DNA from 3 places in the Ideonella azotifigens genome. Region 3 is predicted to be linked to each of the others. Evidence: predicted binding sites of a transcription regulator. Region 3 holds the regulator's gene; each other region holds the start of a gene.

Region 1 (3,268 bases), on a different contig from region 3:
GTCGTTGTCGGCCGCCTCGCTGCCGGCACCCAGCGTGCGTGCGATCGCGAGTGCCTTGACCTGATCTTGTGTCGCCTGCCGCACGCTGGTGGCCAGGCGCCCGAGCACCTTGCGAACCTCGTCGTTCCAGCCCTTGAGGTGGCCGTCGGCGATCAGGCTGATGAGGAAGGCCGCTTCTTCGAGTGCATCGGCCACGTCGTCGGACTGCGCCACCAGCAAGGCCACGGGCCGCCAGCGGGGCTGGCGTTCAGCCTTCTCTCGTGCCTGCATCACCAGCTCGTCTGCCCTGCGCTCCCATGTCTTGGCGCGCGCCGAGAGTTCGGCTGCCGCCTTGGCCGAACGCTCTGCGCCGTGCGCCAGCGCGTCGCCGATCGCTTGAGCCAGCGTCTCGCAGTAGGCGGCATGTTCGGCCAGCAGGTCGAATTCGCTGCTGCGCTGGCGCACATGCCGCGCCAGCAGCATGCGCGTCTCGTCGGCCACCAGCGCGACCGGTTGCCCACGGTGCAGCGCGTCGCACGCCAGCCGCATTACCGCGACCAGGAAGCTGTGCGCATCGGCTGCCCCAATGACTTCATCGAGCCGGTCGCCGATGCGGAATGCACCTTCGCCCACGGCCTGCATCGCGGCGAAAATCAGCCCTTCGCCACCCACCTGCAGCCAGGCGCGGTGGCCGACGTCGAGCCTGGCGGCGTCGGCCAGCACCGTGATCGCGGCTTGCTTGTCGACGAAGGCGCGCAGGCGCTTGCGCGCACGGTTCCAGTCGATCAGGAAGACGATGCGCGAGCCGATGCCCTCCAGCGCGGCCTCGACTGCCGCATCATCAGCGCAATCAAAGCTGGCCGTGCCCACGGTATAGGCCAGGCCCTGGTTCAGTTCGGCGTCGGTGCGAGACACCCGCTCCGACCATGCCGCCCCCAGCGGCGCCAGCATCGACTGGAAAAATTCGAAGCGCGCCGGGTGCAGGTCGGAATAGGTCAGGGTGATCACGCAGCCGGTCACCTGCAGTACCAGCACGTGCGCATCATTGGTGCCGATGTCGTTCTGGATCAGCAGGCGTTCGCCGTCTCGGGTGGCCACCGTGTCCAACCCCGGGTGGTCGAACTTCAATTCCGACGTGCGATTCAGGCCCCGCATGAAGGCAGCCACTCGCGGGCGATCTCCGGGCTGCAGCTCCCACGCGTTGGCACCGGCGATGACCTCGCTGGCCAGCTCGGCCGACAGTTTGTTGATCTGCTTGTGCAAATCCATCACCAGCAGGTGCAGGCTGTCCTGTTCACCCCGCAGGCCGCGGGTGAGAGCGTCGACCTGCGCGTCGGCGAGCCGGTCTGCGGGCAGGTCCCGGAGCCAGGCCAGCCAGTGCTCGACACGGACATGTGTCTGCTCGCCAGCGGGGACGCTCTCCAGCACCGGTCGGGCCATGGTCGTGAGGTCGTCTTCAAGGCCCTTGATCAGCCTTGGCAACTCCGGAAGTGCCAGCGAATCGTCAACCCGCGTCGCGACCGCAATGACTCCCATCAACCAACCGGCTTCCAACGTGGTCGCGGCGATTTCCTTTGTCAGGTCGGGCAGGTCGCGATTGGGGTGAGATGCATGTGCTGCAGCAGTCTGCAGCACCGTGAGGTAGACCTTGAGGCGGTCATTGGCGGCCAGCGCCGCCTTGACCCATGCCGGCAGCATCAGCCGTTGCTGTCCGAGAGCGGTCAGCGCTTGAGTCTTTTGCATGGGTTCGATTCATGAAGCCTGGGGTGGGGCCAGTCTTGGCTTGATGAATGACGCTTGCATGACAGGGCGGCGCAGCCTGCGCACCGGAGTTGACGCAGCGCAATCGCGCGGCCCGCACCGCCGCCTTTGACATGTCGATAGTCGATGGCGCATTGCGACCACTCCCGATCTTGATGCCGGGCAACTCGCCGAATTTGCTTGCGGACTACATTGGGTCCGTTCATTGAGATGCCTGATTGATCTGTCAAGATCTTTGTGCCGTGCCGCACGATTGCCGCAGGGCCTTGTGTGCCACTTTCATGAACCAATGTCGAGTCGAGGAGTCACCGTGCCCAACATGAATCTGCTGCAACCTGATCAGTCTCGGATCGTCGAGTCCTTGGCCTTGGAATGTCACATTTCGGTCACGGAGATGGCCAATCTCTACGAAGGGGCGCGAGCCGAACTTGCGCTGGGTGCTCGCATCACGAAGTACCTCCACATCTTCGCGATTCGCAACGTGCTGGAAACCTTTGATCGACGTCACCTGTTCGGGCCTGTCGGAGATTCCTAAAGACGGGCGGGGCTTGCTACTTGAGACCAATTCGAGTGCCGGGTTCAATGTCTCTGCGTTCATCTCCCCGACATGTTGTGCCGCCGATGCGCAGACACTTCTTGCTGGGTGCGTTGAGTTGTGGCGCGCTCTCGCCAGCGTTGGTCGCATGTTCAGACAGCGCGGGCGAGCAGGCTTACGCCCGCAGCTTGCGGCGACCGCTTGCCAGCAGCCCGGCTGACCATGCCTTCCTGATGCGCGAACTGGTGCGCTTCGCGTCGCTCGCACCATCCAGCCACAACACGCAATGCTGGAAATTCCGCGTGAACGAACGTTCCATCGTGATCGCGCCCGATCTGTCGCGACGTTGCCCGGCCGTCGACCCCGACGACCATCATCTCCACGTGTCTCTGGGCTGCGCTGTTGAAAACCTGACGCATGCAGCACTTGCCGCCGGGCTGCAGGCTGAGGTCCGCAAGGACCTGGCGAGTCCGGACGACATCGCCGTGAACCTTGAAGCCACGAAGCCCTCCATCACGCCGCTGTTCCGGGCCATCACCGAGCGGCAATGCACCCGTGGCGATTACGACGGCAAACCGATTTCAAACGACGATCTCCGGCGCTTGGAACGGGCAGGGACGGGCAACGGGGTGCGGGTGATGCTGTTGACAGAACGCCTCGCCATGGAAAATGTTCTGGCCTACGTGATCGAGGCGAACAGCGCGCAGATGGCCGACGCCGCCTTCGTTGCCGAACTGAAGTCCTGGATCCGCTTCAGTGCTTCCGAGGCGCAACGATCGGGCGATGGTCTTTTCTCCGGCACAACGGGCTCCCCGGTCTTGCCGCGCTGGCTGGCCAGTCCTCTGATGGGATTGTTTTTCACGCCGGAGTCCGAGAACGAGCGCTATGCGAGGCAGCTCCGGAATTCTGCAGGCCTGGCCGTGTTTGTTTCCGAGGCGAACGACAGGGTGCACTGGATCGAGGCAGGGCGCTGCTACGAGCGTTTCGCGCTTC
Region 2 (3,268 bases), on a different contig from region 3:
GCCCCTGGCGTCGAGGGCTTTCGCGAAGCGGTGACCCACAGCACCTGGTACAGCAACGGCGACTTCTCGGCGCCGATCAACAACATGCGCGGCCAGCGCACCTGGCCCATCACGATGGGCACCTACATTGCCGTGCCGCGCGTGGCCCAGCAGACCGAGCGGGCGGAACGCGCCCTGCAGTTCGTCACCTGGGCTTACCTGCACGGCGACGCGCTGGCCCGCCAGGCCAAGTTCGTGCCGCTGCCCGACAAGGTGCAGGCCAGCGCCTACCGCGAAATTTCCAAGGTGACAGGCGCCAAGGGCGAAATGCTGGGCGTGAAGTTGATTGGCCGGCTGCTCAACTGATTTTCCCTGCGGCAGGCCTGGCAAAGGGAACAGGCCCGCCCTGGCCGATTGGCCGGGACAGGCACTTTGGGGGCCACAGCCTGGGGAGACTGGCCCTATGATGATTGCCACAAGACCTGAGCGCCCCTGCCCTCCCCTTGGAGCGAGACAACACCCGCCAACCGGGTGCGTTCCATTGCCCGCGAACATCGCCGGCACGCCATGTGCTGCGGTTCGCGCAACGAAACCCGCCGCGTATCCACGAAGGAGTTTCCATGCACTTCCAGGCTGAATTGAACGGTGAAGCGGTCTTCGCCCGCACGCCCGAAGGCCAGCAACAGGTGATCGACAGCCACCTCGAACTGGCCGAGCCGCTGCGCCGCCTGCTGCTGCTGGTCAATGGCTACACGCCGCTGGCCCACCTGGCCGACCTGCTGGACGCCGAGGCTGCCGCCAAATGGCCAACCGCCCAGAGCAGCGTGCCCGACAGCGTGCAGGCGCTGCTGCAAAAGGGGCTGATCACCCAGGTCGACCCGGCCACGCAGGACCCCGTCTCGACGATCTCGCCAGCCTTCATGCCTTGAGCGCGCAGACCCATCGCAACCTGGGCCAGCCCTGAGAGGCTGAGACCTGGCGCTGCCGATGGTCACGGCCAGCGGCAGCAGCATCCGGGTCCGCACGCAGGGCCAGATCGAGCAAGAGGAAGGCCGGCCGGCGCGCCTGAGCGCCTCCGTTCTTGATGCGCATCAACGCGCCCGGGGTTCCGGTGTTCATGATGGGACGCTGCGCTGTTCCATTCGCGCCCAACCGGAGGCCCTCGCCATGAAGCACATCCTCGTCCACCTCGACGCATCGACCCGCTCGGCCGACCGGCTCACGCTGGCCCAGGGGCTGGCGCGTGAACACCAGGCGGCGCTGACTGCGCTGTACGCCGTGGTGCCCACGCTGCTGGCCCTGCCGTTTGCCGGCGCAGCGGGCGCCGAATCGGCCTATGCCGTGTTCGAACAGCTGGACCGGGAACAGCGCGGCCGTGCGCGCGCACTGTTCGAGCGCCAGTTGCCTGCGGGCACCATGGCCTGGGCCGAGACCGGCAACGAGCTTTTCGAATCCACCGTGCTGCAGCATGCGCTGCTGGCCGATCTGCTGGTGCTCGGCCAGGTCGACCCGCAGGACGGCATGGCCGGCGCCGTGCCGCCCGGCTTCATCGCCACGCTGCTGACCGACAGCGGCAAGCCGGCGCTGATCCTGCCGCACACCGGCCGCTTCCAGCCCATCGGGCGCGAGGTGCTGCTGGCATGGAAGCCCACGCGCGAGGCCGCCCGCGCGGCGACCGCGGCCCTGCCCTGGCTGCGCCAGGCCAAGTCCATCCACCTGGCCTGCGACACCGCGACACGCGACGCCGACCGGGTCGGCAGTGCAGCCGTCGAACGCTGGCTGCGGCTGAACGGCGTGACCGCCCCGATGGCCGTGCACGGCCTGCCCGAGCAGCAGGTGGGAGAAGCCTTGCTGTCGCTGGCAGCCGATGCCTCGGCCGACCTGCTGGTCATGGGCTGCTACGGCCACAACCGCCTGCGCGAATGGGTGCTGGGCGGCGCCACCCGCACCGTGCTGGACTCGATGACCCTGCCGGTTTTGATGGCCCACTGATGGAGAACACAATGAACCAGGCAACAGACAACCCGTCGACAGACGCTTCCCTCGGGACGCTGCGCGAACTGCTGAGCTTCCGCCGCAGCGAACTGCAGTCGGCCGTGCAGGCGGCCGATCTGGCGCGGCAACAACAGCGGGAGCAGGCGGCACCGGATGTCATGGACCAAAAGGACCTGGGCGAGGTCGAGGTCGAAGCCCACCTGGTGCAGGCGCATGAGGACCGCGACCGTTTCGAGCTGCGCCAGGTCGACCAGGCCTTGCAGCGCATGTCCGAAGGCCGCTTCGGCAACTGCGTCGACTGCGGCGAACCCATCGGCATGCCGCGGCTGCTGGTGCAACCTGCCGCCCAGCGCTGCACGCGCTGCGAAACCGCGCATGAAGCACGTGCCCATGGCGGCTGAGCGGGCCGCTGCCTGCCCGGCCCGTCATCGGCACTATCATCGCGGCCCATGAGCACACTTCAAGAACTTCTGGCCCAAAAAGCCGCGCTGGACAAGCAGATCACTGAAATGCAGACCGGCGCCCGCGCCGATGCAATCGGCAAGATCAAGTCGCTGATGGCCGAATACGGCCTGACGGTGGACGACATCGCTGCCGCCGGCCGCAAGCCCGCTGGCGCCAAGGTGCCGAGCGAAGGCCGCGCCAAGGTCGCTGCGAAGTACCGCGACGCCGCCACCGGCCAGGAATGGTCCGGCCGCGGGCTCAAGCCGCGCTGGTTGACGGCCGCGATCAACAGCGGCAAGTCGCTGGAAGACTTCGCGGTCTGAACCTCCCGGTCCCTCAACTTCCTTGCGTCCTGCGAGCCGCCCGGCCATGCCGCGGCTCGCCTCACTGCCTGATCTCAGGCCAGGCCTGCTTCAGGCCTTTGACGACAACACGCCCGCATAGGTGAGCGAGCTGCTCGCCGCGGACAGCGAGAACGTGGCCGGTGTCGCATCCTGCTGCGCCAGCAGCGAGCTGTACATCGACATCACATTGCCGGAGGCACCGGCATAGCGCGCAGCCTGCGAAATCGCGGCGCTCTGCCGGATGGTGGCGGACAGCGCGCTGGCCTCGGTGGACAGCGCGCTCAGGCGCGACGAGAAGCCCGGCTTGCTGGCATCGGCCTTGAGGAAGGCTGCCACGGCAGCCTTGTCCTTGTCGCTGCCTTCCACCGTCAGCCCGCCCTTGGCGTCCACCGAAAACGCAACCGGGCCGCTCAACGTGACGCCAGCCTTGGCCATCGCGGCCCGCATGTCGGTGGCCAGCGCGGTCTGCTTCTGGTCAAGCTTTTGTTGCGCGCTGGTGGACTTGA
Region 3 (3,268 bases):
GCGCACCGCCAGCCATGTAGCCCACGAGCCGGCCCAGCTGGAAGCCGGCCAGGTTGCGCCCGCAGCCACCGGTGAGCGCCGCACACGGCCCGGCGCACATGCTGGCGCAGTGCGGCGAAGCAGCCACGCCCATGGCCAGGCCAGCAAGCACCAGCGGCAACATGGCAGCGGTCATCAGGCGCTCAAATCATCCTGGAGAAACGCTCGCGCTGGCGGTCGGTCTGCAGGTAGCGGTCGAAGACCATGGCCACTGCGCGCACCACGTACCAGCCGGTGGCGGTGACCTGCAAGGCATCCGGCTCGATCTCGACCAACCCTGCCTCGGCCAGCGGCGCCAGCTGCTGCAGCTCGGTGGCGAAGTAGCTGCGCATGTCCATCAGGTGAGCGAGTTCGATGGATTCGAAGTCGACCCGGCCCTGGCACATCAGCGCCATGATGACGGCGCGCCGCACCAGGTCGTCCCTCACCAGCGCCACGCCGCGCTGCACCGGCAGTTCGCCCTGGCGCAGCGCGTCGTAGTACTCGGGCAGGGTCTTGGCGTTCTGGTGGTAGCTCGCGCCCACGCGGCCGATGGCCGACACGCCCAGGCCGATCAGGTCGCAATCGGGCTGGGTGCTGTAGCCCTGGAAATTGCGGTGCAGCCGACCTTCGCGCTTGGCCACGGCAAGAGGATCGTCCGGCAGCGCGAAGTGGTCCATGCCCACATAGGTGTAGCCGCGACCCAGCAAGCCGGCGATGGCACCGCCCAGCATTTCCACACGTTGCGCGGCGCTGGGCAGCTGCAGGGTGTCGATGCGGCGCTGCGGCTTGAAGCGCTGCGGCAGGTGGGCATAGGCGTACAGCGCCAGGCGGTCCGGCCGCAGTTCGCCGATCTGCGCAATGGTGCGCGCGAAGCTGGCCGGCGTCTGCTGCGGCAGGCCGTAGATCAGGTCGGCATTGATGGAGGCGAAGCCCAGTTCGCGCGCGCTGACCATCAAGGCTTTCACGCTTTCGAACGGCTGCACGCGGTGCACCGCCTGCTGCACCTGCGGATCGAAGTCCTGCACGCCGAAGCTGATGCGGTTGAAGCCCAGTGTGCGCAGGTGGGCCAGGCGCTCGGCGCTGACGGTGCGCGGGTCGACCTCGATCGAGAGCTCCGCACCCTCGGTGAAGCCGAAGGCGGCGCGCAGCGAGGCCAGCAGGCGGCCCAGCTCCTCGTCGGACAGGAAGGTCGGCGAGCCGCCGCCCAGGTGCAGCTGCGAGACCAGCTGCGAAGCCGACGGGCCGTCGCCCAGTGCGGCGCGCACCAGGCCGATCTCGGTGTCCAGCGCCTGCAGGTATTCGGTGGCGCGCTCGTGGTGGCGGGTGATGACCTTGTTGCAGGCGCAGTAGTAGCAGACCGACTCGCAGAACGGGATGTGCACGTAGACCGACAGCGGCCCGCCCAGCGCCGCGCCGCCGCCGCGCAACGCCAGCGCTCGGCGGCACTCGGCCGGGCCGAAGGCTTCGACGAAGCGGTCTGCCGTGGGGTAGGAGGTGTAGCGCGGGCCGGGGGCGTCGAAGCGCCGCAGCAAGGCCTCGGGCAGCAGCGGCGACGCCTGCTCTGCGCCAGCGGAGGTCGACGAAAGGACTGTCATGCCCGGCATGCTGCCCGGCACCGGCCTTGGCCGGCTTGATCTGGCGCAAGCGCCCACAGCAGCCGGGCTTGAACAATCAGGTCCCGGACCTTTGTTGTCTCACATCAAGACTGCCCCGCCATGATTCCCCTGACCGATGCCTGCGCCGCCCAGGCCAAGCCCAATGTGGCCTGCTCACACTGCAATCTGCGCGAGCTGTGCCTGCCGGTGGGCATTCCGGACGACGAACTGCAACGCCTGGACGGCATGGTTGCCACCCGCCGCAGCGTGCGCCGCGGCCACACGCTGTTTCGCCACGGCGATCCGTTCGAAGCGGTCTACGCGGTGCGCACCGGCTTCTTCAAGACCCGCATCACGCCTGAAGACGGACGCGACCAGGTCACCGGCTTCCAGATGGCAGGCGAATTGCTGGGGCTGGACGGCATTGGCAACGACCACCATGCCTGCGACGCCGTGGCGCTGGAGGACTCTCAGGTCTGCGTGATTCCCTACAGCCAGCTCACGCAGCTCTCGCGCGAATTCCCCGGCCTGCAGCGCCAGTTCCACAAGATCATGAGCCGCGAGATCGTGCGCGACCATGGCGTGATGCTGCTGCTGGGCAGCATGCGAGCCGAAGAGCGCCTGGCAGTGTTCCTGCTGAACCTCTCGCAGCGGCTCAAGGCGCGCGGCTTCTCGCCCTCGTCACTTGTGCTGCGCATGACACGCGAGGAGATTGGCACCTACCTGGGCCTGAAGCTGGAGACCGTGAGCCGCTGCTTCTCGAAGTTCCAGGAAGACGGCGTGCTGGCGGTACGCCAGCGGCAGATCGACGTGCTGGACCCCGAGGCCTTGCAGCGCCTGGTAAACAACGCGCACGGCTGATCCAGCCGAGCCGCGGCGGTGCCACCCCCCTGCGTGACACGCTCCGCGGCGCCAGCGGTCATTCGGGCGCCGCCTCGCGCTCGCGCCGCAAGCCGCCCACCAGCCACAAAGTAGCGGCCGACGAAATGGCGGTCGTGACCCAGAAGACCAGGAATGCCAGCGAACAGATGGCGTTGCGCGACCATTCGGATTCGCCGCTGCCTGGCAGGTCGTGCACGCTGCCGGGGTCCACGAAGGCGAACATCAGGCCGGCGAGCAGGCCCGCCATCACGAATGCAGGCCAGAGCACCAGCAGCAGCCTGCTGCGAAGCCTGGGCCGGAAAGCGACGGTGCGCTCCTCCGGCTCGTCTTCCTCAACGGCGTGCGGGGCTGGCAGCATGATTGCGCGCCTGCATGGCATCGGTCGTGGCCCCCTGCTCTGCGCTGCCCGCCTCCAGCAGCGGCCGGTCCCGGCCGTGCAGCGCCAGGCCGAAGGTGGCGAAGCTCGCCACCACCACGAGGGCGGGGCCGCCAAACACCATCCAGGCAGTGGGCACCCGCCACCAGGGCAAGGTCGGTTGAAACTGTTCGATGGGCCTTGCCTTCATGGCTTGTCTCCTTGTTGGCGGAATCAGCGGGGGATCACAAACGAGGACTTTTCGCTCACCGCGGCACCCGCGGCGCCCAGCGGCGACACCTCGAAACGGATCGGGTGGGCGCCCGGTTTCAAGGCCGCCGCCTGCTCGGGCGGCACCCGCACCGCGAGCGTCACCCAGCGGGCTTCGGCAGGCAGCAGGCTGACCTCCGGGCTG

The links. Region 3 encodes FNR, which switches genes on or off when oxygen is low (the NO sensors DNR and NnrR bind a similar motif). Its sites were predicted from a motif close to TTGATNNNNATCAA; they were not measured.
Region 1: the regulator FNR is predicted to act here: its motif matches at 1,893-1,906, upstream of LRH25_RS28215 (phosphate transport regulator).
Region 2: the regulator FNR is predicted to act here: its motif matches at 1,061-1,074, upstream of LRH25_RS29200 (universal stress protein).

Annotation. Positions count from the first base shown of each region.
Region 1 is NZ_JAJNKD010000020.1:93,976-97,243, forward strand. It holds gene LRH25_RS28215 (phosphate transport regulator) at 1-1,722, opposite strand, end outside; gene LRH25_RS28220 (DUF3562 domain-containing protein) at 2,060-2,275, shown strand; gene LRH25_RS28225 (Acg family FMN-binding oxidoreductase) at 2,509-3,268, shown strand, end outside.
Region 2 is NZ_JAJNKD010000022.1:54,670-57,937, forward strand. It holds gene pstS (phosphate ABC transporter substrate-binding protein PstS) at 1-345, shown strand, start outside; gene LRH25_RS29195 (hypothetical protein) at 600-908, shown strand; gene LRH25_RS29200 (universal stress protein) at 1,147-1,971, shown strand; gene LRH25_RS29205 (TraR/DksA family transcriptional regulator) at 1,983-2,375, shown strand; gene LRH25_RS29210 (H-NS histone family protein) at 2,424-2,741, shown strand; gene LRH25_RS29215 (hypothetical protein) at 2,832-3,268, opposite strand, start outside.
Region 3 is NZ_JAJNKD010000004.1:423,217-426,484, forward strand. It holds gene LRH25_RS12380 (sulfite exporter TauE/SafE family protein) at 1-175, opposite strand, end outside; gene hemN (oxygen-independent coproporphyrinogen III oxidase) at 183-1,616, opposite strand; gene fnr (fumarate/nitrate reduction transcriptional regulator Fnr) at 1,737-2,477, shown strand; gene LRH25_RS12395 (hypothetical protein) at 2,536-2,856, opposite strand; gene LRH25_RS12400 (hypothetical protein) at 2,831-3,064, opposite strand; gene ccoG (cytochrome c oxidase accessory protein CcoG) at 3,088-3,268, opposite strand, start outside.